DNA from 4 places in the Pseudomonas sp. B21-017 genome. Region 3 is predicted to be linked to each of the others. Evidence: predicted binding sites of a transcription regulator. Region 3 holds the regulator's gene; each other region holds the start of a gene.

The links. Region 3 encodes FliA, which starts transcription of late flagellar genes. Its sites were predicted from a motif close to CTAAAGTTTNNNNNNNNNNNGCCGNTAA; they were not measured.
Positions count from the first base shown of each region.
Region 1: LOY28_RS28725 (methyl-accepting chemotaxis protein) is a predicted target of FliA. The motif match lies at 6,121-6,148, and genes of this name have one in related genera.
Region 2: LOY28_RS00580 (methyl-accepting chemotaxis protein) is a predicted target of FliA. The motif match lies at 1,717-1,744, and genes of this name have one in related genera.
Region 4: flgM (flagellar biosynthesis anti-sigma factor FlgM) is a predicted target of FliA. The motif match lies at 4,716-4,743, and genes of this name have one in related genera.

Region 1 covers NZ_CP087194.1:6,290,384-6,297,777, forward strand. The annotation lists gene LOY28_RS28705 (accessory factor UbiK family protein) at 15-281, shown strand; gene LOY28_RS28710 (HigA family addiction module antitoxin) at 431-694, opposite strand; gene LOY28_RS28715 (YifB family Mg chelatase-like AAA ATPase) at 1,140-2,633, shown strand; gene LOY28_RS28720 (aldose 1-epimerase family protein) at 2,640-3,854, opposite strand; gene LOY28_RS28725 (methyl-accepting chemotaxis protein) at 4,037-6,013, opposite strand; gene LOY28_RS28730 (LysR substrate-binding domain-containing protein) at 6,199-7,119, opposite strand; gene LOY28_RS28735 (NorM family multidrug efflux MATE transporter) at 7,277-7,394, shown strand, end outside.
Region 2 covers NZ_CP087194.1:113,536-120,929, reverse strand. The annotation lists gene LOY28_RS00580 (methyl-accepting chemotaxis protein) at 1-1,600, opposite strand, end outside; rRNA gene rrf (5S ribosomal RNA) at 2,008-2,123, opposite strand; rRNA gene rrf (5S ribosomal RNA) at 2,231-2,346, opposite strand; rRNA gene LOY28_RS00565 (23S ribosomal RNA) at 2,502-5,393, opposite strand; rRNA gene LOY28_RS00560 (16S ribosomal RNA) at 5,710-7,248, opposite strand.
Region 3 covers NZ_CP087194.1:4,813,581-4,820,974, reverse strand. The annotation lists gene flhA (flagellar biosynthesis protein FlhA) at 1-676, shown strand, start outside; gene flhF (flagellar biosynthesis protein FlhF) at 688-2,013, shown strand; gene fleN (flagellar synthesis regulator FleN) at 2,130-2,960, shown strand; gene fliA (RNA polymerase sigma factor FliA) at 2,957-3,697, shown strand; gene LOY28_RS21690 (chemotaxis response regulator CheY) at 3,865-4,236, shown strand; gene LOY28_RS21685 (protein phosphatase CheZ) at 4,258-5,046, shown strand; gene LOY28_RS21680 (chemotaxis protein CheA) at 5,084-7,336, shown strand; gene LOY28_RS21675 (chemotaxis response regulator protein-glutamate methylesterase) at 7,386-7,394, shown strand, end outside.
Region 4 covers NZ_CP087194.1:1,559,567-1,566,960, reverse strand. The annotation lists gene flgD (flagellar hook assembly protein FlgD) at 6-728, opposite strand; gene flgC (flagellar basal body rod protein FlgC) at 745-1,188, opposite strand; gene flgB (flagellar basal body rod protein FlgB) at 1,192-1,599, opposite strand; gene cheR (protein-glutamate O-methyltransferase CheR) at 1,963-2,790, opposite strand; gene LOY28_RS06835 (chemotaxis protein CheV) at 2,837-3,769, opposite strand; gene flgA (flagellar basal body P-ring formation chaperone FlgA) at 3,851-4,612, shown strand; gene flgM (flagellar biosynthesis anti-sigma factor FlgM) at 4,780-5,106, shown strand; gene LOY28_RS06820 (flagella synthesis protein FlgN) at 5,155-5,622, shown strand; gene LOY28_RS06815 (flagellar brake protein) at 5,711-6,457, shown strand; gene LOY28_RS06810 (MFS transporter) at 6,521-7,394, opposite strand, start outside.

The DNA of each region.
Region 1 (7,394 bases), 1.5 Mb from region 3:
ACAGGACATTTCCCATGCTCGCGCCCAAAGACTTCCTCGACGCCCTGAGCGGCACCGCCTCCCGCCTCTTCAGCGGCGACACCCCACTGCCGAAAAGCGAAATCGAAAGCCAGTTCAAGGCTTTGTTGCAGAGCGGCTTCAGCAAGCTGGACCTGGTAAGCCGTGAAGAATTCGACAGCCAGATGGTTGTGCTGGCGCGGACCCGCGCCCGGTTGGAGAGCTTGGAGGCGAAAGTGGCGGAGCTGGAAGCGAAGCTCAATCCACCTGCTGACACCGAGTAACCTGATCGTTCCCGTGCTCTGCGTGGGAACGCCGCCAGGGACGCTCCAGATGTGACGCAGAGCGTCACGGGATGGTTCCCACGCAGAGCGTGGGAACCATCGTTCAAGCGTGCTTCGCGGACGCTGCAGTCTTTTTAAGTACCCGAAGCTCAACCACGCTCGATTTCGGCCCTGCGCTGATCGTAGGTCGATTGCAGTTTTAACCAGAATCCGGGCGTGGTTTTCAGGTAGCGCGATAGCTTCTTTGTGAGCTCAGGACTAATACCTCTCTCCTGCATGAAAAGGGCACTCACTTCATCCGTGCCTTCATTCAACACGCTAGCCAGACCAGTCGCCGTAATGCCCAGAGGCTCTAGAAACTCCTTTTCAAGGATTTCGCCAGGATGAATCGGCCGCATTCCAGAATTGCTCATCTCCCCTCCTTAGGGCTTGATCAGCTGTGATCATAAGCATCCCCCCCGATCCGACAAGAGCGTCCGAACTCTTTCACCGAAGTCCTTCATCTATCCAGGCCCGGTCCTACAAAGAAATCTAGCTCCTCGGTTGATTACGCCCAAATACCAGCCGCGACGTAACCTTTGTAGCAGCTGCCGAAGGCTGCGTTCGACTGCGCAGCAGTCGTAAATCCAAGTTGTACGGTCTGCCTGATCCACCGCGTGATCTGATTTTACGACTGCTGCGCAGCCGTGCGCCGGCTCCGCCAGCTGCTACGGATCGTGTTATGGCTTAACTGGCTGGAATCAACTCACCGGCCCCAGCAACATCCTGCGAAAGTTTGGCGGCTCTTCTGCCACGTTACTCCTACTACGCTTTAAAAAAGCCGCAGGAAGCGGTTCCCCGTCAGCTCAAGGAACGACCATGTCCCTATCCATCGTCCACAGCCGCGCCCAGATTGGTGTGGATGCGCCCGCCGTCACCGTAGAAGTGCATCTGGCCAACGGCTTGCCGTCGCTGACCATGGTCGGGCTGCCCGAGGCGGCGGTGAAGGAAAGCAAGGATCGGGTGCGTAGCGCGATCATCAATTCGGGGCTGCAATTTCCGGCGCGGCGCATCACCTTGAATCTCGCACCCGCCGATTTACCGAAGGACGGCGGGCGGTTCGATCTGGCGATTGCCTTGGGGATTCTGTCGGCCAGCGTGCAGGTGCCGACGTTGACGCTGGATGACGTGGAGTGCCTGGGAGAGCTGGCGCTGTCGGGCGCGGTGCGTGCGGTTCGCGGGGTTTTGCCGGCGGCGCTGGCGGCGCGCAAGGCCGGGCGCACGCTGGTAGTCCCGCGAGCGAACGCTGAAGAAGCCTGCCTGGCGTCGGGGTTGAAGGTGATTGCGGTGGATCATCTGCTTCAAGCGGTCGCGCATTTCAATGGTCACACGCCCATCGAACCCTACGCTTCCAACGGTTTGCTCTACGCCAGCAAACCCTATCCCGACTTGAATGAAGTTCAGGGACAACTTGCGGCCAAGCGAGCCTTGCTGATTGCAGCGGCGGGGGCTCATAACCTGCTGTTCAGCGGTCCGCCGGGGACGGGGAAAACGTTGTTGGCGAGTCGTCTGCCGGGGTTGTTACCGCCATTGGCCGAGAGCGAAGCACTGGAAGTCGCGGCGATTCAATCGGTCGCCAGTTGTGTGCCGTTGAGTCATTGGCCACAGCGTCCCTTCCGACAGCCACACCACTCCGCCTCAGGCCCGGCACTGGTGGGTGGCGGCTCGAAACCGCAACCCGGCGAAATCACCCTCGCCCACCATGGCGTGTTGTTCCTCGATGAGCTTCCAGAGTTTGATCGCAAGGTATTGGAGGTGTTGAGAGAGCCATTGGAATCCGGCCACATCGTGATTTCCCGCGCCAAGGACCGCGTACGCTTTCCGGCGCGCTTTCAATTGGTGGCTGCGATGAATCCCTGCCCCTGTGGATATCTTGGCGAGCCAAGCGGCCGTTGTTCCTGTACGCCGGACATGGTGCAGCGCTATCGCAACAAGCTGTCGGGGCCGCTGCTGGACCGCATCGATCTGCACCTGACGGTTGCTCGGGAGGCCACGGCGTTGAATCCTGCGTTGAAACCCGGCGACGATACAGCCACCGCCGCCGAGTTGGTTGCTGATGCAAGAGAGCGGCAACACAAACGCCAGGGTTGCGCCAATGCCTTCCTCGACCTGCCAGGCCTACGCCGGCACTGTAAGTTATCCACAGCCGATGAAAACTGGCTGGAATCCGCCTGCGAGCGTTTAACGCTGTCGTTGCGAGCGGCCCATCGACTGCTCAAGGTCGCGCGCACGCTGGCGGACCTTGAGCAGGCTGACGGGATCAGACGCGAACACCTGGCCGAAGCGCTGCAATATCGGCCAACAACGCTCTAGTCCGTGTCACCCCTTGGTCAGATCAACCAACGGCGTCTGCCGCACTTCAGTCTCGCGCCCGCCCTGAATCTCGCTCACCCGTTTCAACGCCTTATCCACAGCCGCCTTATCCGCCAACAAGCTGTAGCTGATACGGAACTGCTTCTGTTCCTTCGGCGCAATTGTCGGCACCAGGTTCAGTGGCCGCTGATACCGGCGGTTATAGGAAAAGCTCGTTCCCGGCTCCAGCCCCGTAACATAGCCCTGGCCCTGGGTATCGGTGTTTTTCCACAGGGAGAACACCGGCAGTGTTTGAGTGTTGAAGCCGACCGAGACACCCAGGCTGCCGGCCTTGTTATGCAGCACGGTCAACGTATCGCCCTTGGCATCGGCATACGGCACCACGTTGTAAACCGTTTCGTCGTAGTCCTTGGTCGGTGCGCGGTAGGTTTGCCAGTCCGGCAAATCGCCCTTGGCTTTGTCGTTGAACGGCGACACTTGCTTCACCGGCGCGGCGAAGCGGGCGCCCTGTTCCAGGAACGGGGTGCTGAAGTTGCTGTGATACAGCGCTTGGTATTCCTTCGGATAATCACCGTTGTTGGTCAGAGTGTCGTTGAGGGCGAACACAACGCTGCCGGGGTCGGTGACCAGTTCGGTCGCGACGGAGAAGTCGACTTTCTTGAATGCCTGCTCTTTCAGTTCACCGCGCAGACTGATGGCGTATGGCGGTTTTTCATCAATGTGCAGGGTGACTTTGTTGGCCGGGATGTTGGCGGCGCGACCGTGCAGGGTCAGCAGCTCGCCATTGTCCATGCCGGGATGGCCGACCCATTCGTAGCCGCAGCGGGTGACCAGTTCATTGAAACCTTCCAGCCAGCCCAGGCCACCGCGGCCGTTGAGTTCGATGAAGGACGGGTTGACCACTTCCTTGACCGGCGAATCCCAGCCCATGCGCACATTGCCGACCGAAGCTTGCAGCACGTTCATGCCGCGAGTCGGCACCACCGAGAGTTTCATCGCGCCATTATCGATGTCGACAATGCTGACGCCCTCCTGCCGACCGCCATGCAAGGTGCGCAGGGTCACGGAGAAGGGCTTGTCGGTTTTCACGCCGAGTTGCTGGCTGGTGATCTGCCAGTTCTGGGCGGCTTTGTCGGTATCGAGCAGGACGTAATCCCAGGCCATGGCGTGGGAAGCAGCGGACAGTGCGCTGAGGGCAACGAAGAGTTTGAGCGGGGTCATGGCAGCAGCCTTTCTTGGAGTTGTGCCATTTTTATAAACTTGAAGAAACGTTTCAGCAAGCATAAAAATCAAGATCACGACGGCAAATGCCAAATGATCGTCGATACGGGGCTTGTGGATAACGCGCAGAATCGAGTTGATGCCATCGCGAGCCTGCTCGCGATGGCTGTTTCGGAGGTGCCTCAGCGGAACCGGTCAACCTCATGCCGCAAGTCCGCCGCGAGCTTCTCCAGCTCTTTGGCAGTCACCGCCAGGTTCGACACCACTTCCCGCTGCTCACTGTTCGCCAAGGCAATGCTTTGCAGGTTGCTGCTGAGCAAGGTCGCGGTGCTGCTTTGCTCCTGGGTCGCGGTGGTGATGGCGGCGAATTGCTGACCGGCCGAGCGACTTTGCTCATCGATTCGCGCCAGGGCTGAGGCGACGTTGGCGTTGCGCGACAAGCCTTCCTGCATCAGCACGTTACCCTGCTCCATGGTGCTGATCGCGTTGCCGGTTTCCTGCTGGATACTTTGGATCATCCCGGAAATTTCGTCAGTGGCCTGGCGAGTGCGTGAAGCCAGGTTGCGCACCTCATCGGCCACCACCGCAAACCCACGACCTTGTTCACCGGCACGGGCGGCTTCGATGGCAGCGTTGAGCGCCAGCAAATTGGTTTGCTCGGCGATCGCGGTGATCACCCCGACGATGCCGCCGATTTCCTGGGAGCGCTGACCCAAGGTGTTGATTACCGTCGCGGTGCTGTTCAGCGCACCGGCGATTTGCTCCAGGGATGAGGACGCTTCGTCCATCGACGTACGACCGATCTGGGTTTGCTGTGCGTTTTCCTGCGCCAGGCGCTGGGTGTTGCCCATGTTGTCGGCGATGTTCAGCGAGGTGGCGCTGAATTCTTCCACGGCGCCGGCCATGCTGGTGATTTCGCCGGACTGCTGCTCCATCCCTTCATAGGCACCGCCAGACAGACCGGACAACGCCTGGGCGCGGCTGTTGACCTCTTCCGAGGCTCTACGAATGTGCTCGACCATGGTCGACAAGGCCTGGCTCATCTGGTTGAAAGCGCGGGCCAACTGACCGATTTCGTCGTTGCTCGACACGTTCAGGCGCACGCTCAAATCACCGGCACCCAAGGCTTCGGCCTGACGCACCAGATCCCCCAGCGGCGCCAGTTTGCTGCGCAACAACCAGACCGCCGAACCCACCGCAAGCAACATCGCCAACAGACTGCCGATGGCCAGGCGAATGCCGACGCTCCAGGTCACCGCGCGGATTTCCGCTTTCGGCATGCTCGCCACCACCGACCACGGCCCGCCTTCGAACGGTACGGCAATGCTGTAGAAGTCTTGCGACTTGTCGCTCCAGAAATCGCCCTTGCCCGGTGTCTTGGCCAGACCGACGATGGCCGGTGCTGCCACGTCCAACGCTTGCACACCGGCGATCGGCACCAGCCATTTGTTCTGCTCATCGAGCAGCGCCAGGGAGCCGGTCTGGCCGATGCGGAAGCGCTTGAGGTTTTCGAACTGGGCGTTCTGGGCGTCGGTGTAATCGAATCCTACGAACAGCACGGCAATCACCTTACCGCCGCTGTCGCGTACGGGGGTGTACTGAGTCATGTAGGACCGTTCGAAGAGCAAGGCGCGACCGACGTAGCTCTGCCCGGCCATCAAGCGCGCATAAGCCGGGTGAGCGTGATCCAGCAATGTGCCGATGGCCCGGGTGCCGTCCTGTTTGCTCAGGGACGTGCTGACCCGGATGAAGTCTTCGCCACTGCGCACGAACAGCGTCGCAACGCCGGCAGTCATTTGCTTGAACTCATCCACTTCCTTGAAGTTGTTGTTCAACACTTCGCCACCCAGGTGCAGGCCCGGGGTCTGCACGCCCGCCACGGTCACCGGCTCATCCGGATGCACGCTCAAACCGGCGCTGAAGCGCTTCTCGAACAGGCCGCTGAGGCGCTGGGTACTCTCACGCAACGTGCCGTGGAACGTGCTCAGCTGATCGGCCAGCAGCCGCGCCTCGCTGGCCAGGTGCTCTTCGCGGGTGGCGAGGTTGGCGGCGTCCAGCGAGCGCAGGGCAAACACGGTGCTGCCGCTGATGACAATCGCCAGTATCACGGCAAGCGCAAGACCCAGCTGTGAGGCAATCCGAGCACGAGGTTGAGACATGACAGCTCCTGACCCAGTGGGCCGGATCATCCTGATCCCGTCGCACTCGGCTAAATTTCTGATAGAGGGGAAAACGTGGAGCCTGGTACGAAGGTTCCATCAGCAGATTTTCGGCGGCAAAGCCGAATACTTGAGTGATTAACGGGGATATGGCTCAAGGCCGCCATCGCAGCGGCTCCATCGATTCAACCCAGGCGTTCGACATCCGGTAATTCCATGGCCCGGACTTCGCCTTGCAGGAAATCGCTGAGCCGGCGCAAACGTTCACCTCCCGGGCGGGTTTTCGGCCAGACCAGGTAATAATTCTCACCACTGGCGACGGCCGTCGGCCACGGCAAACTCAGACGTCCCTGCGCGACATCCTCCGCCACCATCAGCAAATCACCCATGGACACGCCGTAGCCACGGGCGGCAGCGATCATGCCCAGTTCCAGGGTGTCGAACACCTGCCCGCCCTTGAGCGAGACCTGATCGCTCAGGCCCATGCGCTCCAGCCAGTTGCGCCAGTCACGGCGGTCCGGCGTCGGGTGCAGCAGTTCGGTGCTGGCCAGGCGCGCAACGTCCCACGGTTGATCCTTCAGCAGATTCGGCGCGCCCACCGGAATCAACTCTTCGGGGAACAGCAAAGTCGTCTCCCAGTCCGGTGGAAAATGCCCGTTGCTGAGGATGACGGCGCAGTCGAAGGGTTCGTGGTTGAAGTCCACCGTATCAACGTCCATCCAGGCGCTGGTCAATTGCACCTCGTTCCCCGGTCGCAGGTGGCGAAACCGACTGAGCCGCGCCAACAGCCAGCGCATGGTCAGGGTCGACGGGGCTTTCATGCGCAGGATGTCGTCTTCGGCGCGCAAGGTGTTGCAGGCCCGCTCAAGGGCGGTGAAGCCTTCGCGAATGCCCGGCAGGATCAGCCGCGCTGACTCGGTCAGTTGCAGGTTGCGCCCGCTGCGATGAAACAGCCGACAGGCGAAATGCTCTTCGAGCGTACGAATGTGCCGGCTGACCGCACTTTGCGTGATCGACAACTCTTCGGCGGCGCGGGTAAACGAACTATGCCGCGCCGCCGCTTCGAATGCTCGAAGGGCATACAAGGGAGGGAGACGACGAGACATTGGGAAACCTCCTATAGCGCGATTGCCTCAACTTATCAGAAAGTCCCGAGCATGAGTTTTAATCATGCTACCCATCCTTTTTATCCCTTTGTGGAAACCCCGCAGAGCGCCGAGAATCGACGCTTCCTGTTCTCTCTGACAATCGAGCGTGATGATCATGCAGCATCCAGCGCGTATTGAACTCTGGGCCATCCTGCGGCTGGCGGGGCCGTTGATTGCCTCGCAGTTGGCGCACATGTTGATGGTCCTCACCGACACCTTGATGATGGCGCGCC
Region 2 (7,394 bases), 1.9 Mb from region 3:
GACTGGCGTTCATCGTAGTCACCGCCTCGCGAGAACCGATCTGCAGCGAGCTGATCATCTTGTGGATCTCTTCCGCCGACTCCTGGGTGCGATGAGCCAGGTTGCGCACCTCATCCGCCACTACCGCAAAACCACGACCGGCCTCACCGGCACGGGCCGCTTCGATGGCCGCGTTGAGCGCCAACAAATTGGTCTGCTGGGAGATGCCTTTGATCACATCCAGAATGTGGCCGATGTTGTCGGTGCTCGCGTTCAGGGTTTCGATCTGCGTGCAGGACAGGCTGATTTTCTGCGACAGCTCGGTCATGGCCTGGATGGTTTGTTCCACCACCTGACGGCCGTCATCGGCCTGCTCGCTCGCGCCGCTGGCGTGTTGCGAAGCATCGGCGGCATTGCGGGCGATTTCCTGGGTGGCGGCGCCCAATTGGTTGATCGCCGCGGCCACGCTGTTGGTGCGGGCGCTTTGTTCGTCGGAGCCGATGATAGAAGCGTTGGACGATGCCATCACCCGTTGCGACAGATCATGAACCTGGCGGGTCGCCGAGGACACTTCGCAAATCGATGCGTGAATCCGCTCCACGAACTGGTTGAAGGAACCACCCAACTCGCCGAACTCGTCTTTGCTTTCTACGACCAGACGACGGGTCAGGTCGCCCTCGCCCTGAGCGATGTCCTGCATCGCACGGCCCATCGTGGTCAGCGGACGCATCAGCACGTTGATCAGCAAGCTCAGCAGCACGGCAATGGCCGTCACAGCGATGAACATCGCGATCAGCGCCGAGGTGCGGAACTGGCTCAGTGGTGCATAGGCCTTGGCCTTGTCGATCGATAGACCAACGTACCACTCGGCATTCGGCAAACCGCTCACCGGTGTGAACGAGAGGATGCGGTCCTGCTTGTTCAGTACGACTTCCTGGATGCCTTTCTCGATGCGAACACTGGAACCCGGATAGATGTCTTTCAGGTTCTTCATCACCTGGTCTTTGTCCGGACTGACGATCACCTGACCGTCGGCACTGACCAGGAATGCGTGACCGATACCACCGAAGTCCACCGAGTTGATGATTTTCACCAGGGTTTCCAGGCTCAGGTCACCGCCGACCACGCCCAGCAGTTCGCTGTTCTTTTTCACCGGTATGGCAACGGTCACCACCAGCCCGCCGACCGCCGCCATATAAGGCGGGGTCAGCATGGTCTTGTCGGCGACCACGGCTTGTTTGTACCAGGGGCGCTGACGCGGGTCGTAGCCGTCCGGCATCTTCGCGTCAGGGCGCTGGGTGAACAGACCATTGGCCTGCCCGACGTAGGTGAACTGGAAGTTCGAGGTGAGGGCCGGTTGATCGACCAGCCCTGGCAAGTCAGCATTGGCACCCTGATGGGCGACGTTCTGCGCGAGGTTTTCCAGGACCAGCACGCGGCCGCTCATCCAGTTCTGCACGCTGCTGGCAGTCAGGTCGCCTGCTTGCTCAACGGAGGACTCGATGTTTTGCCGAATGGTGTTTCGTTGCAGATAGTCGTTGTACAAAGTGAACAACGCAAACGCCAGCACCACGACGCCTGAAGCGGCCAGCAGGATTTTATGGCTGAACTTGAGATTCATTTCATGGGACTTCTTATGCCAAAAGTGGGGATGCGTTCCGGGTTGCAACATTCCATGTAACAGCGCAGACGGCATTCTGAAGCCGCTCTACTTTGGTGCACGCATGTCTCACCAGTCTTTCGGCACGAGCGGGAGAAAACTTAAGGATTTGTACAAAACTCGTCAGATAACCGCCGAACGGCGTGCTAGAAGGGACGGATTATTGGGCTTACCGCACGTCATGATCGCGGTGTTGGGTGTTTTGGCTGTGGTGTAACGATGAGGGGGGGTCTATATCTGATGCTACTGGCTCGAAGGAGTAGCGAGACACGCAGACCTGGATTTGACCCGCTTCAGACTTAGACTTCTATAAGCCCAGAAAGACAAAACCCCTGTCTGCATAAGCAGACAGGGGTTTCGGAATTTAATCTTGACGATGACCTACTCTCACATGGGGAAACCCCACACTACCATCGGCGATGCATCGTTTCACTTCTGAGTTCGGGATGGGATCAGGTGGTTCCAATGCTCTATGGTCGTCAAGAAATTCTGTGACCAGCCCGTTACAGCGGTAACGTGCCAGCAAAATTGGTGACTTCTACTAAAACAAAACCCCTACCTGCATACGCAGATAGGGGTTTCGGAATTTAATCTTGACGATGACCTACTCTCACATGGGGAAACCCCACACTACCATCGGCGATGCATCGTTTCACTTCTGAGTTCGGGATGGGATCAGGTGGTTCCAATGCTCTATGGTCGTCAAGAAATTCGGGTACCGAACCGTCTTTCGACGCTTCAGCAAATTGGGTATGCGATAGTTTGTGCGGTTTTTGTGAATGCTTGCGAACTTTCGGTTCATTGCGTCTTCACACACCGCAATCTGGTGTCCTTTCGGATCAGCAAATTGCTTGGGTGTTATATGGTCAAGCCTCACGGGCAATTAGTATTGGTTAGCTCAACGCCTCACAGCGCTTACACACCCAACCTATCAACGTCGTAGTCTTCGACGGCCCTTCAGGGGACTCAAGGTCCCAGTGAGATCTCATCTTGAGGCTAGTTTCCCGCTTAGATGCTTTCAGCGGTTATCTATTCCGAACATAGCTACCCGGCAATGCCACTGGCGTGACAACCGGAACACCAGAGGTTCGTCCACTCCGGTCCTCTCGTACTAGGAGCAGCCCCTCTCAAATCTCAAACGTCCACGGCAGATAGGGACCGAACTGTCTCACGACGTTCTAAACCCAGCTCGCGTACCACTTTAAATGGCGAACAGCCATACCCTTGGGACCGGCTTCAGCCCCAGGATGTGATGAGCCGACATCGAGGTGCCAAACACCGCCGTCGATATGAACTCTTGGGCGGTATCAGCCTGTTATCCCCGGAGTACCTTTTATCCGTTGAGCGATGGCCCTTCCATACAGAACCACCGGATCACTAAGACCTACTTTCGTACCTGCTCGACGTGTCTGTCTCGCAGTCAAGCGCGCTTTTGCCTTTATACTCTACGACCGATTTCCGACCGGTCTGAGCGCACCTTCGTACTCCTCCGTTACTCTTTAGGAGGAGACCGCCCCAGTCAAACTACCCACCATACACTGTCCTCGATCCGGATAACGGACCTGAGTTAGAACCTCAAAGTTGCCAGGGTGGTATTTCAAGGATGGCTCCACGCGAACTGGCGTCCACGCTTCAAAGCCTCCCACCTATCCTACACAAGCAAATTCAAAGTCCAGTGCAAAGCTATAGTAAAGGTTCACGGGGTCTTTCCGTCTAGCCGCGGATACACTGCATCTTCACAGCGATTTCAATTTCACTGAGTCTCGGGTGGAGACAGCGCCGCCATCGTTACGCCATTCGTGCAGGTCGGAACTTACCCGACAAGGAATTTCGCTACCTTAGGACCGTTATAGTTACGGCCGCCGTTTACCGGGGCTTCGATCAAGAGCTTCGCGTTAGCTAACCCCATCAATTAACCTTCCGGCACCGGGCAGGCGTCACACCCTATACGTCCACTTTCGTGTTTGCAGAGTGCTGTGTTTTTAATAAACAGTCGCAGCGGCCTGGTATCTTCGACCGGCGTGGGCTTACGCAGCAAGTGCTTCACCCTCACCGGCGCACCTTCTCCCGAAGTTACGGTGCCATTTTGCCTAGTTCCTTCACCCGAGTTCTCTCAAGCGCCTTGGTATTCTCTACCCAACCACCTGTGTCGGTTTGGGGTACGGTTCCTGGTTACCTGAAGCTTAGAAGCTTTTCTTGGAAGCATGGCATCAACCACTTCGTGTTCTAAAAGAACACTCGTCATCAGCTCTCGGCCTTAGAATCCCGGATTTACCTAAGATTCCAGCCTACCACCTTAAACTTGGACAACCAACGCCAAGCTGGCCTAGCCTTCTCCGTCCCTCCATCGCAATAACCAGAAGTACAGGAATATTAACCTGTTTTCCATCGACTACGCTTTTCAGCCTCGCCTTAGGGACCGACTAACCCTGCGTCGATTAACGTTGCGCAGGAAACCTTGGTCTTTCGGCGTGGGTGTTTTTCACACCCATTGTCGTTACTCATGTCAGCATTCGCACTTCTGATACCTCCAGCAAGCTTCTCAACTCACCTTCACAGGCTTACAGAACGCTCCTCTACCGCATCACCTAAGTGATACCCGTAGCTTCGGTGTATGGTTTGAGCCCCGTTACATCTTCCGCGCAGGCCGACTCGACTAGTGAGCTATTACGCTTTCTTTAAAGGGTGGCTGCTTCTAAGCCAACCTCCTAGCTGTCTAAGCCTTCCCACATCGTTTCCCACTTAACCATAACTTTGGGACCTTAGCTGACGGTCTGGGTTGTTTCCCTTTTCACGACGGACGTTAGCACCCGCCGTGTGTCTCCCATGCTCGGCACTTGTAGGTATTCGGAGTTTGCATCGGTTTGGTAAGTCGGGATGACCCCCTAGCCGAAACAGTGCTCTACCCCCTACAGTGATACATGAGGCGCTACCTAAATAGCTTTCGAGGAGAACCAGCTATCTCCGAGCTTGATTAGCCTTTCACTCCGATCCACAGGTCATCCGCTAACTTTTCAACGGTAGTCGGTTCGGTCCTCCAGTCAGTGTTACCTAACCTTCAACCTGCCCATGGATAGATCGCCCGGTTTCGGGTCTATTCCCAGCGACTAGACGCCCTATTAAGACTCGCTTTCGCTACGCCTCCCCTATTCGGTTAAGCTCGCCACTGAAAATAAGTCGCTGACCCATTATACAAAAGGTACGCAGTCACCCAACAAAGTGGGCTCCCACTGCTTGTACGCATACGGTTTCAGGATCTATTTCACTCCCCTCTCCGGGGTTCTTTTCGCCTTTCCCTCACGGTACTAGTTCACTATCGGTCAGTCAGTAGTATTTAGCCTTGGAGGATGGTCCCCCCATATTCAGACAAAGTTTCTCGTGCTCCGTCCTACTCGATTTCATTGACAAGAGATTTTCGCGTACAGGGCTATCACCCACTATGGCCGCACTTTCCAGAGCGTTCCGCTAATCTCAAATCAACTTAAGGGCTAGTCCCCGTTCGCTCGCCACTACTAAGGGAATCTCGGTTGATTTCTTTTCCTCAGGGTACTTAGATGTTTCAGTTCCCCTGGTTCGCCTCTTGCACCTATGTATTCAGTACAAGATAACCATCTTATGATGGCTGGGTTCCCCCATTCAGACATCTCCGGATCAAAGTCTGTTTGCCGACTCCCCGAAGCTTTTCGCAGGCTACCACGTCTTTCATCGCCTCTGACTGCCAAGGCATCCACCGTATGCGCTTCTTCACTTGACCATATAACCCCAAGCAATCTGGTTATACTGTGAAGACGACATTCGCCGAAAATTCGCATGCTCAATTAAGAGCAACTCACAAATTTTACCTTAGCCTGATCCGTTACCAGTGAAAGTAACGTTCAGTCTATCTTTCTATCACATACCCAAATTTTTAAAGAACGATCTAATCAAAAGACTAGAAATCAATATTCACAGCGGAATATTCATTTCTAAGCTTTAACGATTCAAGGCCACCTCACATGGTCAGCCTATCGTCTTCTTCAATGAATCAAGCAATTCGTGTGGGAACTTATGGAGCAGCTGATGTCGTCGATTAAGGAGGTGATCCAGCCGCAGGTTCCCCTACGGCTACCTTGTTACGACTTCACCCCAGTCATGAATCACACCGTGGTAACCGTCCCCCCGAAGGTTAGACTAGCTACTTCTGGTGCAACCCACTCCCATGGTGTGACGGGCGGTGTGTACAAGGCCCGGGAACGTATTCACCGCGACATTCTGATTCGCGATTACTAGCGATTCCGACTTCACGCAGTCGAGTTGCAGACTGCGATCCGGACTACGATCGGTTTTATGGGATTAGCTCCACCTCGCGGCTTGGCAACCCTCTGTACCGACCATTGTAGCACGTGTGTAGCCCAGGCCGTAAGGGCCATGATGACTTGACGTCATCCCCACCTTCCTCCGGTTTGTCACCGGCAGTCTCCTTAGAGTGCCCACCATTACGTGCTGGTAACTAAGGACAAGGGTTGCGCTCGTTACGGGACTTAACCCAACATCTCACGACACGAGCTGACGACAGCCATGCAGCACCTGTCTCAATGTTCCCGAAGGCACCAATCCATCTCTGGAAAGTTCATTGGATGTCAAGGCCTGGTAAGGTTCTTCGCGTTGCTTCGAATTAAACCACATGCTCCACCGCTTGTGCGGGCCCCCGTCAATTCATTTGAGTTTTAACCTTGCGGCCGTACTCCCCAGGCGGTCAACTTAATGCGTTAGCTGCGCCACTAAGAGCTCAAGGCTCCCAACGGCTAGTTGACATCGTTTACGGCGTGGACTACCAGGGTATCTAATCCTGTTTGCTCCCCACGCTTTCGCACCTCAGTGTCAGTATCAGTCCAGGTGGTCGCCTTCGCCACTGGTGTTCCTTCCTATATCTACGCATTTCACCGCTACACAGGAAATTCCACCACCCTCTACCATACTCTAGCTCGACAGTTTTGAATGCAGTTCCCAGGTTGAGCCCGGGGATTTCACATCCAACTTAACGAACCACCTACGCGCGCTTTACGCCCAGTAATTCCGATTAACGCTTGCACCCTCTGTATTACCGCGGCTGCTGGCACAGAGTTAGCCGGTGCTTATTCTGTCGGTAACGTCAAAACAATTACGTATTAGGTAACTGCCCTTCCTCCCAACTTAAAGTGCTTTACAATCCGAAGACCTTCTTCACACACGCGGCATGGCTGGATCAGGCTTTCGCCCATTGTCCAATATTCCCCACTGCTGCCTCCCGTAGGAGTCTGGACCGTGTCTCAGTTCCAGTGTGACTGATCATCCTCTCAGACCAGTTACGGATCGTCGCCTTGGTGAGCCATTACCTCACCAACTAGCTAATCCGACCTAGGCTCATCTGATAGCGCAAGGCCCGAAGGTCCCCTGCTTTCTCCCGTAGGACGTATGCGGTATTAGCGTTCGTTTCCGAACGTTATCCCCCACTACCAGGCAGATTCCTAGGCATTACTCACCCGTCCGCCGCTCGCCACCAGGTACAAGTACCCGTGCTGCCGCTCGACTTGCATGTGTTAGGCCTGCCGCCAGCGTTCAATCTGAGCCATGATCAAACTCTTCAGTTCAAACATCTTTGGGTTTTTAAGAAACCCTAAACTTGGCTCAGCAATCGTTGGTTACATCTTTGATTTCTCGCGGAGTAACTTGTGATGCTGATAATCTTGTTGACTATCAGTCTGACTCCACAAGCACCCACACGAATTGCTTGATT
Region 3 (7,394 bases):
CCTCGGTTACACCGTGGTCGATGCCAGTACGGTGGTGGCGACCCACTTGAACCAGATTCTGTACAAGCACTCCAGCGAGCTGATCGGCCACGAAGAAGTCCAGCAACTCATGCAATTGCTGGCCAAAAGCTCACCGAAGCTGGCCGAAGAGCTGGTGCCGGGGGTGGTTTCGCTGTCGCAACTGCTCAAAGTCTTGCAGGCGTTGCTGGCCGAACAGGTGCCGGTGCGGGACATCCGCAGCATCGCCGAAGCCATCGCGAACAACGCCGCCAAGAGTCAAGATACCGCCGCTTTGGTGGCCGCAGTGCGCGTCGGCGTATCCCGTGCAATCGTGCAAAGCATTGTAGGCACTGAGTCGGAGCTGCCTGTGATCACCTTGGAACCAAGGTTGGAACAAATATTGCTCAATAGTCTTCAGAAGGCAGGACAAGGCTCGGAAGAGGGTGTTCTGCTGGAGCCAAGCATGGCGGAAAAACTGCAACGCTCGTTGATCGATGCGGCGCAGCGTCAGGAAATGCAAGGTCAGCCGGTGATTCTGCTGGTGGCCGGTCCGGTTCGCGCGATGCTCTCGCGATTCGGTCGGCTGGCAGTGCCGGGTTTGCACGTGTTGGCTTACCAGGAAATTCCTGACAACAAGCAAGTGACCATCGTTGCGACAGTAGGGCCCAACGGCTGAGGTAGTGGTTTATGCAAGTTAAGCGTTTTTTCGCCGCCGATATGCGTCAGGCCATGAAACTGGTTCGTGATGAGCTGGGCGCTGATGCCGCCATCATTGGCAATCGCCGGATCGCCGGCGGTGTCGAGCTGACGGCTGCCCTGGATTACAAATTGTCGGCGCTGGCCCCGCGTGTTCCGAACATGGAACTCGAGGATGAGCTGCGCAAGACCCAGTCGCGGATCGTCACCGCCCAGGCCGAACTGAGCCTGCGCGGCGATGGCGAGAGCGACAAGACCACCAATCGCCAGTTGTTCGCCGGCCTGCCGTTGACCGCCGCCGAACCGCTGATCGAACCGGCGCTCGCCGAACCTCGGCGTCCGGCCCCCGCGCCTGCTGCGGCGACCGGTGTCGATCCGCGCGCATTCGATTCGATGCGTTTCGAGCTCAACAGCCTGCGTGAACTGATGGAAGTGCAGCTTGGCTCGCTGGCCTGGAATCAGCTGCAAGGCAGCCGTCCGGCCCAGGCCAACCTCTGGCGTCGCCTGCAACGTATCGGCCTGTCCGGCCCGTTGTCGCGCGATCTGCTGGCACTGATTACCGACATTGAAGAGCCTCGTCAGGCCTGGCGCATGTTGCTCGCGCACCTGGCGCGGATGATCGCCACCCCGGAAGTCGAGCCACTGGAAGAGGGCGGTGTGATTGCCATGGTCGGTCCGGCCGGCATGGGCAAGACCACCACACTGGCCAAGCTCGCGGCCCGTTACGTGCTCAAGTACGGCGCGCAGAACATCGCGCTGGTGAGCATGGACAGCTATCGCATTGGTGCCCAGGAACAGCTCAAGACGCTGGGCCGGATCCTTAACGTGTCGGTGACCCACGTCGATCCGGGTCAATCCCTGGTGCAGGCGCTGGAGCCCTTGCTGCGCAAACGCGTGGTGCTGATCGATACCGCCGGCCTTCAGGCCAGCGATCCGGCACTGCGCATGCAGCTCGAAAGCCTGGCCGGGCGCGGCATCAAATCAAAAAATTATCTGGTCCTGGCAACCACCAGCCAGAAACAGGTTCTAACTGCCGCTTATCACAGTTACAAACGCTGCGGCCTCGCCGGCTGCATCCTGACTAAACTGGATGAAACGGCAAGTCTGGGCGAGGTGTTGAGCCTGGCGATCAGTCATGAGTTGCCGGTGGCTTACCTGACCGATGGTCCACGGATTCCGGATGATTTGCATCTGCCACGTCGTCATCAGTTGGTCAGCCGCGCCGTTAGCGTACAAATGCAGGAAGAACCCAGCGAAGAAGCCATGGCTGACATGTTCGCTGATATTTACCACAGCCCGACCAAGCAGGTTGGCTGAGGTGTTAATGAACATTTTTTGTACCTACATCGATGGTCTGCCATGCATTGTTCCGATGGTGAACGCGCAGCCAGTAATGTGGCCTCCGTCTAAGTAAGACAAGGTAAAGAAATAACATGGGCAGCATGCATCCCGTACAGGTGATCGCGGTGACCGGCGGCAAAGGTGGCGTCGGGAAGACTAACGTGTCAGTGAACTTGTCCCTGGCTCTAGCTGAGCTCGGCCGGCGCGTCATGCTGCTGGATGCCGATCTGGGGCTGGCGAACGTCGACGTTCTGTTGGGACTGACACCCAAACGCACGCTGGCCGACGTGATCGAAGGCCGCTGTGAGCTGCGCGACGTGCTGTTGCAAGGGCCTGGCGGTATCCGCATCGTCCCGGCCGCCTCCGGCACCCAGAGCATGGTTCATCTGAGCCCGGCCCAGCATGCCGGCCTGATCCAGGCGTTCAGTGATATCGGCGACAACCTCGACGTATTGGTGATCGACACCGCTGCGGGCATTGGTGACTCGGTAGTCAGCTTCGTGCGCGCCGCGCAGGAAGTCTTGCTGGTGGTGTGCGACGAACCGACCTCGATCACCGACGCCTACGCGCTGATCAAACTGCTTAACCGCGACTACGGCATGAACCGCTTCCGCGTCCTGGCCAACATGGCGCAGAGCCCGCAGGAAGGCCGCAACCTGTTCGCCAAGTTGACCAAGGTCACGGATCGCTTCCTCGACGTCGCCTTACAATACGTCGGCGCAGTGCCTTACGACGAAAGCGTACGCAAGGCCGTGCAGAAGCAACGCGCGGTGTATGAAGCCTTTCCGCGTTCCAAGTGCGCCCTGGCGTTCAAGGCCATTGCGCAGAAAGTCGATACCTGGCCACTGCCGGCCAACCCTCGTGGACATCTGGAGTTTTTCGTCGAGCGCCTCGTGCAACAAACTGCAGGACCCGTGCTATGACAGCCAGCGGTTACAACCTCTACAAGCAGTCGGCACGTGACGCGCAGTACGAGCTGATCGAGCGTTACGCGCCACTGGTCAAACGCATTGCCTACCACTTGCTGGCGCGTCTGCCGGCCAGTGTCCAGGTCGAAGACCTGATCCAGGCCGGGATGATCGGCCTGCTTGAAGTATCAACCAAATACGACGCCAGCAAAGGCGCGAGTTTCGAGACGTACGCGGGCATTCGAATCCGCGGCGCGATGCTCGATGAAGTGCGCAAGGGGGACTGGGCGCCACGTTCGGTCCACCGCAATACCCGCATGGTCAGCGACGCGATTCGCTCGATTGAAGCTAAAACCGGCCGTGACGCTAAAGATCACGAAGTTGCGGCCGAACTCCAATTGAGTCTCGACGATTATTACGGGATTTTGAACGACACCCTGGGCAGCCGGTTATTCAGTTTCGACGATCTGTTGCAGGACGGCGAACACGAAGGGCTGCATGAGGATGGCGCGAGTGCTCATCTCGAGCCGTCACGCGATCTGGAAGATGAACGCTTCCAGGCGGCGCTGGCGGACGCGATTGCCAATTTGCCGGAGCGTGAGCGACTGGTGTTGGCGCTGTACTACGACGAAGAGTTGAATCTCAAGGAAATCGGTGAGGTCCTGGGGGTCAGCGAGTCGCGGGTCAGCCAGTTACACAGCCAGTGCGCGGCCCGTTTGCGGGGGCGTTTGGGGGAGTGGCGAGCGCGCTGAAGGCAGTGTGGGGACACTGCGAATGGAGCTGGTGTGGTGTTGAACCGTACCGGTCTCGATCTGTTGTGCTCCAGACAGTCATTGAGTGCTTTGCCGGATTGATTGAAATGGCGCGTCCAGGTGCTGGGCGCGTTTAAGACTGCTTGGAGGTCGAATTGGACAAGAACATGAAAATCCTCATCGTTGATGACTTCTCAACGATGCGGCGGATCATAAAAAACCTGTTGCGTGACCTTGGGTTCACCAACACCGCCGAAGCCGATGACGGGCTGACCGGGTTGCCGATGCTGCAAAGCGGTAACTTCGATTTTCTGGTTACCGACTGGAACATGCCCGGTATGACCGGCATCGACCTGCTTCGTGCGGTGCGCGCCGATGAAAGGCTCAAGCACCTGCCGGTGCTGATGGTGACCGCCGAAGCCAAGCGCGAGCAAATCATCGAAGCGGCCCAGGCCGGTGTTAACGGCTATGTGGTCAAACCCTTCACAGCCCAGGCGTTGAAAGAAAAAATCGAGAAGATTTTCGAACGCATCGGCTGATGTACTGCGCACGGGGGAGCTATGGAGCATAACGAATCTTCACAGGGCGATTTTGAGTCGACCCTGAAAAAACACGCGGTCGAACTGGTCGACAGCCTTGAAAAAGGCAAGTTTGGCGACGCTGTGCAACTGATCCATGAGCTCAACCAGACCCGTGACCGCGGCCTGTATCAGGAAGTGGGCAAGCTCACCCGCGAGCTGCATAGCGCGATCGTCAATTTCCAGATTGACCCGCACATGCCGCAAGCTGAGGAAGTGTCTCAGATCACGGATGCCACCGAGCGCCTGTCCTATGTGGTCAAGCTGACCGAGGCCGCGGCCAACCGCACCATGGACCTGGTGGAAAACGCCACGCCGCTGATCAACAGCCTGAGCGATGAAGCCCAGGCGCTGAGCACGGATTGGGGGCGGTTCATGCGTCGAGAAGTCGGGGCTGAAGAGTTCCGCGAACTGGCCCGGCGGGTCGATGGTTTCCTGACACGCAGCAGTGAAGACAACCGCGTCGTGTCGAGCAACCTCAACGACATTCTGCTGGCCCAGGATTACCAGGACCTCACCGGTCAGGTGATCAAGCGTGTGACCCAATTGGTCACCGAAGTTGAAAGCAATCTGCTCAAGCTCGTGCTCATGGCCAGTCACGTAGACCGCTTTGCGGGTATCGAACACGACCGTGAGGCGATGCTTGCTGAAAAAGATCCACAAAAACATCTCTCTCAGGGTGAAGGTCCGCAGATTCATGCCGATAAAAGAGAAGACGTTGTGTCCGGTCAGGACGATGTGGACGATTTGTTATCCAGTCTTGGATTTTAGTTTTCTGGGTTTTTAGACCTGTAGGAGCACCCCCTTAATGAGCTTCGGCGCCGATGAAGAGATCCTTCAGGATTTCCTGGTTGAGGCCGGCGAGATTCTAGAGCAACTGTCCGAGCAGCTGGTCGAGCTGGAAAGCCGACCTGATGATGCGGACTTGCTCAATGCAATTTTTCGCGGTTTTCACACTGTAAAAGGGGGCGCCGGCTTCCTCCAGCTCAACGAGCTGGTGGAGTGCTGTCACATCGCCGAGAACGTGTTCGACATCCTGCGCAAGGGGGAGCGTCGCGTCGACTCGGAACTGATGGACGTGGTTCTCGAAGCGCTGGACGCGGTGAACAGCATGTTCAGCGAAGTCCGCGAACGCAGCCCGATCACGGCTGCCACGCCTGAATTACTCGCGGCGCTGGCCCGTTTGGCCGAGCCGCAAATGGAAGCCGCACCGGCACCGGTCGCTGAAGTGGTTGAAGCTCCAGTCGCCGAAAGCGAATCGGGCGACATTACCGATAACGAATTCGAACAACTGCTGGACTCGCTGAACGCCGTCAAGGCCCAGGCCGAGGCGCCCGTAGCGGCTGCGCAGCCTGTTTCGCAGCCTGCCGCCGATGCAGCCGCCAGTGACGAAATCACCGATGCCGAGTTCGAGTCGTTGCTCGATCAATTGCACGGCAAAGGCCAGTTCGCCGCCGATGCAGTAGCCGCTGCGCCTGCTGCTCCGGCTGCTCCGAAAGCCGCCGGCGACAGCTCCGACATCACCGACGACGAGTTCGAAGCACTGCTCGACCAGTTGCACGGCAAAGGCAACTTTGCGGTCGATGCGCTGGAATCGGCAATCGCTTCGGCGCCAGCCCCGGCTGCGCCAACCGCCGCTGCGGCCGGTAGCGATCTGATCTCCGATCATGAATTCGAATCGCTGCTCGACGAATTGCATGGCAAGGGCAAGTTCACTGAAGTGGGCACTGCGTCTGCTGTTGCTTCGGTAGCGACTCCGGTTGCCAAGGCGCCAGCACCTGTGGCCAAGGCACCCGAGCCAAAAGCCGAAGCGCCGAAGCCTGCTGCCGCCGCAGCGCCGGCTCCTGCTCGTGCCCCGGCCGCGCCGCCCGCGGAAAAGCCAACCAGCGAAGCCGAGACCACCGTGCGGGTCGACACCGCGCGTCTCGACGAAATCATGAACATGGTCGGCGAGCTGGTACTGGTTCGTAACCGCCTGGTTCGTCTGGGCCTCAACAGCGGCGACGAAGCCATGTCCAAGGCCGTGTCGAACCTCGACGTGGTCACGGCCGACCTGCAAACCGCGGTCATGAAGACCCGGATGCAACCAATCAAGAAAGTCTTCGGGCGCTTCCCGCGCCTGGTTCGCGACCTGGCTCGCCAGCTCAAGAAAGAGATCAACCTGGAACTGGTCGGCGAAGAAACCGACCTCGACAAGAACCTCGTCGAGGCCCTGGCCGACCCGTTGGTCCACTTGGTGCGCAACTCGGTCGACCACGGTATCGAAGAGCCGGCTGATCGCGAAGCGATGGGCAAGCCTCGCAGCGGCAAAGTGATTCTGTCCGCTGAACAGGAAGGCGACCACATCCTGCTGTCCATCTCCGATGACGGCAAGGGCATGGACGCTGACGTTTTGCGCGGGATCGCCGTGAAAAAAGGTTTGATGGACAAGGATGCGGCGGACCGTCTCAGCGAGTCCGATTGCTTCAACCTGATCTTCGCGCCGGGCTTCTCGACCAAGACCGAGATCTCCGACGTGTCCGGTCGTGGCGTGGGCATGGACGTGGTGAAAACCAAGATCGCCCAGCTCAACGGCACCATCAATATCTACTCGACCAAGGGCAAAGGCTCGAAGATCGTCATCAAGGTCCCGTTGACCCTGGCGATCATGCCGACGCTGATGGTCATGCTCGGCAACCAGGCGTTCGCGTTCCCCCTAGTGAACGTCAACGAGATCTTCCACCTCGACCTGTCGCGCACCAACGTGGTGGACGGCCAGGAAGTGGTGATCGTGCGGGACAAGGCGCTGCCCTTGTTCTACCTCAAGCGCTGGCTGGTCAGCTCCGCCGCTCACGAAGAGCAGCGCGAGGGCCATGTGGTGATCCTTTCGGTGGGCACTCAACGGATCGGCTTCGTCGTCGATCAGTTGGTGGGCCAGGAAGAAGTGGTCATCAAGCCATTGGGCAAAATGCTCCAGGGGACCCCGGGCATGTCCGGCGCCACCATCACCGGTGACGGCCGCATTGCTCTGATTCTCGATGTTCCGAGCATGCTCAAGCGTTACGCCGCACGGCGTATTTGATTCTGGGGGAGCGGGGCGCCAGAGCCTCGCCCCGTCTAACGGAGTGTTTATGGCAGTC
Region 4 (7,394 bases), 3.3 Mb from region 3:
CGGCTCTATAGACCAATGGTTTGCACTTTGGACAGGGCAACGCTGCCCAGGCCTGCCAGGTTCAGCATCAACTCACCGCCGGTCTGGCTGATGGTCACGCTGTTGACCGTTGCCGGCAGGTAAGTAATCAGTGAGGTGTTCTTGCCGTCGATGGTGCTCGTTGCGCCGAAGGTGTAAGTACCCGCCGGTGCCACCGCGCCCGAACTGTCCTTGCCGTCCCAAATGAAGCTGGCATTGCCGGCGTTTTGACTACCCAGGTCGAGGGTGCGGATGACCGTGCCTGCCGAGTTGGTGATCTTGACGGTGGCTGCGGAAACCGATGTCGGCACCACGACGGTACCGTTGAGGCTCTTGGAGGTGTCGACCACGGCCTTGTCGGTCTGCGCGATGACCGAACGGCCCACCAGCGAAGAAGCCTGCAAGGCTTGCGAGGAGTTGTAGTTGCCGGCAATGCCGCTGACGGTCTGGTTCAGCGTGGTGATGCCTTCCAGACTACTGAACTGCGCCAACTGGGCTACGAACGCGCTGTTGTCCTGAGGATCGAGCGGGTTCTGGTTTTTCAGCTGGGTGACCAGCAGTTGCAGGAACGCATCCTTGCCCAATGCCTTGCTGCCGGTGGCACTGCTGGTCGCCGCGGAAAGACCATCACTGGTGGTCGTGGTCTTGACCGAAGAGTTGGCCAGGACATCCTTGAGACTTACGCCGCTGGTGGTATCGGTAACACTCATCGAAAGTCGCCCCTTATCACTGACCGAGGGTCAGGACCTTCTGCATCATGGTTTTGGCGGTGTTCATCATTTCTGCGTTGGTCTGGAACGAACGGCTCGCGGAAATCATGTCGGCCATCTCTTCGACGACGTTGACGTTCGGGTAGTAGACGTAGCCCTTGGCATCGGCGGCCGGATGATTCGGCTCGTAGCGCGCTTCAAGGTTGCTCTGGTCTTCGACCACACCCAGCACTTGCACGCCTTGACCGGCCGCGTCCTGGTTCTGGAACAGCGAATCGCTGCCGCCGCTCTGGCCGCCCTGGAACATGGTGGCGAACACCGGGTGACGGGCGCGATAGGTCTGGTCGATGCTCGACGAAACGGTCTCGGCGTTGGCGATGTTACTGGCGACGGTGTTCAAGCGAGTGGTCTGGGCACTCATGCCGCTACCGGCAATGTTGAAAACACTGGACAGGGACATGAATTACTCTCCGCGCAGGGCTGACACCAGCCCTTTGAATTTACTGTTGAGCAGGGTGAAGCTGGCCTGGAAGTTGACCGCGTTTTCCGCGTAGTTCGACTGTTCCAGTTGGGCATCCACGGTGTTCTGGTCGATCGACGGTTGCATCGGCGTGCGATACATCAGCGACTCGTCGCCATTGCCCAGGCCTTCAGCTTCGATGTGACGGCTGTTGGTCATGCTCAAGGCGAACTTGCCGTTTTTGGTTTTCTCGTTCTGCTCGGCGAGCACTTTCGAGAAGTCCAGATCCCGAGCCTTGTAGTTCGGGGTGTCGGCGTTGGCGATGTTGTTGGCCAGGACTTCGGCACGCTGAGCGCGGAAGCCCAGGGCTTGTTCGTGGATACCGAGCGCTTTATCGAAGCTGATGCTCATGTCGGGAAACCTTCGGGTGACCTGATTTTTCGTAACGTGAACACTGCAAGCGGCGTGCCAATTCAAAAAAGCCCGTAAACCGGGGGCTTTGCGAGCAGTGGCGAGGCGGCAATGCCAGAAAAGCGGCAACCGATTTCCGCCGCCTGCCGCTTTTCTGCCGCTTTCCCAGGGCAACACCGATCAACTGTAGGAGCGAGGCTTGCCCGCGAAAACGGTGTGCCAGACAACAATCATCATTGACCGCCCCAACGCTTTCGCGGGCAAGCCTCGCTCCTACAGGTATTGGGGTGCCTATGAGAAACAAGCAGGCAAAAAAAACGGGAGCCCCTGAGGCCCCCCGTTTTTTTGTATGCCGTCAACGAATCACTTCGCCTGGTAAATGATCCCCGGGCTGCACTGGACCATCTGGTAATGGTCCGGCAAACCGTTCAGCGCTTCGGACGCGCCAAGGAACAGATAACCGCCCGGCTTGAGCGTGCTGTGAATGCGCAACAGGATGTCTTTCTTCACCTCGGCGGAGAAGTAGATCAGCACGTTGCGGCAGAACACGATGTCGAACTTGCCCAGGCTTGCGTAGCTGTCCAGCAAGTTGAACGAGCGAAACTCCACCCGACTCTTGATTGGTGCCTTGATGGCCCAGCGCCCCGGCCCCTTGGGGTCGAAGTAACGCTGAAGGCGCTCGGGCGACAGACCGCGACCGATGGCCAGGCTGTCGTACTCGCCGGTCTTGCAGTTGGTCAGCATGCTGCCGGACAGGTCGGTGGCAACGATCTGCACGCCCATCTTCAACTGGCCCATGTTGACCCGTTCGAACTCATCGATGGACATCGACAGCGAATACGGTTCCTGACCCGACGAACACGCCGCCGACCAGATCCGCAGGCGCTGACCGGGGCTGGCCTTGATCGCTTCAGGCAATACCTTGTTCTTCAAGACTTCAAACGGATAGGTGTCACGAAACCACAGGGTTTCGTTGGTCGTCATGGCATCCACCACCATCTCGCGCAAACCGCTGCGCGGCTGGGTCTGGATGCGCTGAACCAGCTCACCCAACGATTTGATGCCCTGCTGTTCCATCAGTTTGTTGAGACGGCTCGAGACCAGATATTGCTTGTTTTCACCGAGCAAAATGCCACAGGCTTTTTCCAGGAATACCCGGAACTGTTCGAAATCCAAATTACCCGTAGACAAAGATACCGCCTCTTAAATCGTGTTGACCGCCAGGGGCAGAAGGCCTCTAGCTGTTATCTGCTGCTTTGATCCGGTCGACTACCCGGGATGCCAGGTCATCAGGACGGAACTTGGCCAGGAAGTCATCGGCACCGACCTTCTTGACCATCGCCTGATTGAACACACCCGACAACGAAGTATGCAGGATGATATGGAGCTTTTGCATGCGCGGATCGGCGCGGATCTCGGCCGTCAGGGTGTACCCGTCCATCTCCGGCATCTCGATGTCGGAGATCATCATCAGGAACTCTTCTTCCGGCTTCTTGCCCTCGTCGACCAGCTTGCGCAGGTAATCCAGCGCTTGCCGGCCGTCGTTCAACGCCACCACTTCGACACCGATCGTTTGCAGGCAACGGGTCACCTGCTTGCGTGCCACCGACGAGTCGTCGACCGTCAATACGCGCAAAGAGAGCGCCTTGTGCTGGGTCTCAACATCGACCACGCCCACCGAAATCGCTTCCGGCGTCGGCGCCACTTCCGCCAGCACCTTCTCGACGTCGATGATTTCGACTAACTGGTTGTCGACCCGAGTCACAGCCGTCAGGTAGTGATCGCGCCCCGTGCCCTTGGGTGGCGGATGAATCTCCTCCCAGTTCATGTTGACGATGCGCTCCACCGACCGAACCAGGAAACCCTGGGTCTTGGTGTTGTACTCCGTGATGATCACGAAGGGATTGCTCTGGTCCAGCAACCGACCGGCACCGGTCGCCATCGCCAGATCCAGGATCGGAATGGTTGCCCCCCGAATATTCGCCACACCGCACACGACAGGACTGGACTTGGGCATCAGGGTCAGCTTGGGGCATTGCAGCACCTCGCGAACCTTGAACACGTTGATCCCATACAGCTGCTGGCCGTCGAGACGGAACAACAACAGCTCAAGGCGATTCTGCCCTACCAGTTGCGTGCGCTGGTTCACCGAATCCATTACACCAGCCATGCCCAGACTCCTACACCAACGCTAAGTGTGTTGCGACGCACATTCATCACGAAACGGCACGGCGCTTGCTTTTTAACTCTTATGAACACAGAACCGACATTTTTCCGACACCTCACATCAACCTGCCGCAGATTGCTCTGCGCGATGTCGGCCGCTTGCCTGTTCAACGCTGGCAGCCCTGCCCTTGCTGATACGGTTACCTTGCCTGACATGCTTATCGGCGTCACCCAGGGCTTTCTTGAATTCACCGTAGAGGACTATCTGGCCACCAGTCAAACGCAAGGTCGCTACGAAATCCAGGTCAACCAGCTCGATCCGCGCCTGCGCATGCCTATGTGCGACAAGGAATTGACAGCCACCCTCGAGAGCCCGGCAAGGCCTCTGGGACGGGTCACGGTCAAGGTTCGCTGCGATGGCGCCTCGCCCTGGACGGTCTTCGTGCCCGCTCAAGTGAAGCTGTTTCGCGACATTGTGACGACCACTCGTCCGCTCAAGCGCACAGGGATTATCGAACCTCAGGACGTAACCCTGCGCGAGCGTGATATCAGCCTGATAAATCAGGGGTTTCTGACTTCCGTCGATCAGGCTATCGGGCAAAAACTTACCCGACCAATGGTCGCCGATCAGATCATTACGCTGGTGCATCTCGAACAGGCGGAAGTGGTTCGCAAGGGCGACCAGGTGGTGATTACCGCCCGCAGTGGTACGCTCAGTGTGCGCATGCCGGGTGAAGCGCTGTCCAACGGCGGCCTGAGCGAACAGATTCGCGTGAAAAACCTTAACTCCCAGCGGGTCATCAAGGCGCAAGTCACAGCGCCCGGCCAGGTGGAAGTGGCCATGTAAGGGCTCTGTGTTTGTGAAGTGATGGCGCACCGCCTGGCGGTTGCCTAAACTGTGCCGCATGCAGGGCATGCGCTGGCGCATGCAAGCTCATTGATAAATGGGCCTAAAGTTTTTCGGGGAATCGCCGAAAACATGGCAAGCGTCCAAATATCCAGAGGTTTATTGTCATGGTCATCGATTTCAGTCGTTTAAACAGCTCCTCGTCACTTACGGGCAGTACGCGTACCAGCACCGCCAAGGAAACCGCCGAAGCCGGCCAATCCGCGCCGCTGAATACCCCGGCCGAACAGGCCAGTACCACCAAAAGCGGGGAATCGGTACACCTCAGCAATGAGGCTCAACAGTTGCAGAAGGTCACTGACAAGCTGCGCGATCAGCCTGCCGTCGACAACGCCCGCGTGGCCGAGTTGAAAGCAGCGATTGCCGATGGCAGCTATAAAGTCGACAGCAACCGTGTAGCCAGCAAACTGCTCAACTTCGAAGCCCAGCGCTAGGCCACGGCCCGCGCCAGGCTTTTGGACGCTTAAAACCCAAGGCCAGCCATGCACGACACTCATTTACTGCAACTGATCATCGACGACTTCGCCCCGGCGCAACAACTGCTGGAGCTACTGCAAACCGAGTCCCTCGCCTTGCACGGTCGCGACATGCCACTGCTCGAAGAAATTCTGGCGCATAAACAGGCATTGATCATTCTGCTCGAACAGCATGGCCGCAAGCGCAGTGAAATCCTCGCCAGCCTCAACCTGCCAACCAACCGCCAGGGCCTGGAGCAACTCGCCAGCCAGTCGAGCATTGGCGAACGGTTGCTGGGACAGAGCGACGTGCTGACCGACCTCCTGGCCCAGTGCCAGGCCGCCAATGCCAACAATGGCCAGTCGATTCTGGTGCAGCAGGCCGCCACGGCCAACCAGCTGAAAATCCTCACCGGCGGCGAGCCGCCAGCGCTCTACGATGCCCGCGGATCAACCTCCAAGCTCGCCAAGCCACGCCCGCTCAGTCAGGCTTAAGCCTTTCAATGAGCACGCCCTATCAAGACGCGAAACATGCTGGCAGAATGCCGGCCAGTAGTCATATTTGTCTGGAGATTGATACCTCGTGTCCAATGCCTTAAGCGCGGAAGATGCTCCGCAGCCACCCAAGGTGCTCACCACGCCCCTGGAAATCTCCGGCAACCTGCGTCAGCTGCAAGACAGCCATGACCCGCTGATCATCACGTTCCACGAGCGCAGCCAGCGCTTCCAGAGTTATCTGGTGGACGTCGACCGTGACAGCAAGATGATCGCCCTGGACGAAATGATCCCGCGCGACGGCGAACGCTTTCTGCTGGCCGGCGAACCGTTCAAGGTCGAAGGCTTCCACGACGGCGTGCGCATCGCCTGGGAAAGCAATGGCCCGCTGACCATCGACGAGTCCGGTGATGGCCGCTGCTACCGGGGCGCGCTGCCCGATGAGGTGGTTTACCACCAGCGCCGCAATGCTTTCCGCGCTGCGTTGAAGCTGGCACAACTGGTCAATGTCGAGCTGGGGGGCGAGAAACTCAAGTCGCCCATCGCCGGCAAACTGCTGGACATCTCCGCCACCGGCTGCAAATTGCGCTTCGAAGGCGACATTACCGCGAAGCTGCAATTGGGCCAGGTCTACGACCGCTTCATCGCCGCCCTGCCCTTCGGCAGCATGACGGCACCGGTGGAGCTGCGTTACCTGCACTTTGAAGAAAAGATCAACACCACCTTCGCCGGCGTGCGTTTTCACAACATGAGCGGCCTGGTGCAACGGCAGGTCGAGCGGTTCGTCTATCAGCTGCAACGTGAAGCGCGGCGCTTCGATAAAGACGATTTCTGATACGCCCCGCCAATAAAAAACGGGCAGTCCCTTGCGGTGACTGCCCGTTTTTTTATGCCTTGATCACGGCCGCGCTTCGGTAAAACTTTGCTCGCGACCTGCGTCCGGGTCTTCTGAATCCGAAACTGGTTCAGGTTCTGGTTCGGGCCCGGCATCCGGATTGACATCAGCCTCCGGGTTGACCGGATTCTGCATCTGATCCTGCACCACCTGCTCATCAACACGCGGGTCAAGGCACGCCACCAGTGGCGAACTCGTCATGCTGTCGGGCATGGCCACGTGATGCAGCGGAGCATCGTCCACCTGATGCAGATTGGTGACTGCTTTCGGGCGGATTCGCCACACCAGCACCAATGCAAAAAAACTGAAAAAGGCATAAAGCATCTGGCTGCCGAACAATTTCATCAATACCCCTGCCACCAACGGTCCGACACTCGCGCCGACACCGTAAGTCACCAGCAGCATCGCCGTCAGCGACACCCGGCGATCACCCTCGACGTGGTCGTTGGAGAACGCCACCGCCAGCGGGTACAGACAGAATTGCACCAACGAACAGAGGAACCCGGCGATGAACAGCACCTCCAGTTGCACCTGCGGCATGATCGCCAGCGGCAACGCGGCCAGTGCCAGGCTAAACGCAAAACTTCGGATCAATACCGCCCGGTCATAACGATCCGATAGCCATCCCAACGGCCACTGCACCACCAGGCCCGCAAAAATGCAGCTGCCCATGAACAGACCGACCTGCTCGGTGGACAATCCTTGCTGGGAGGCATACAGAGGCGCCAGGCCGTAGAACGAACCGACGATCAATCCCGCCCCCAACACCGTGCTCAGTGACTGCGGCACGCGTTTGATGAAGAAGCGCGGCTCCATCGGCGCCGGGTGCAAAGGTGCCGGGTGAATCCGCCGGGTCAGGGCCACCGGCACCAGACAC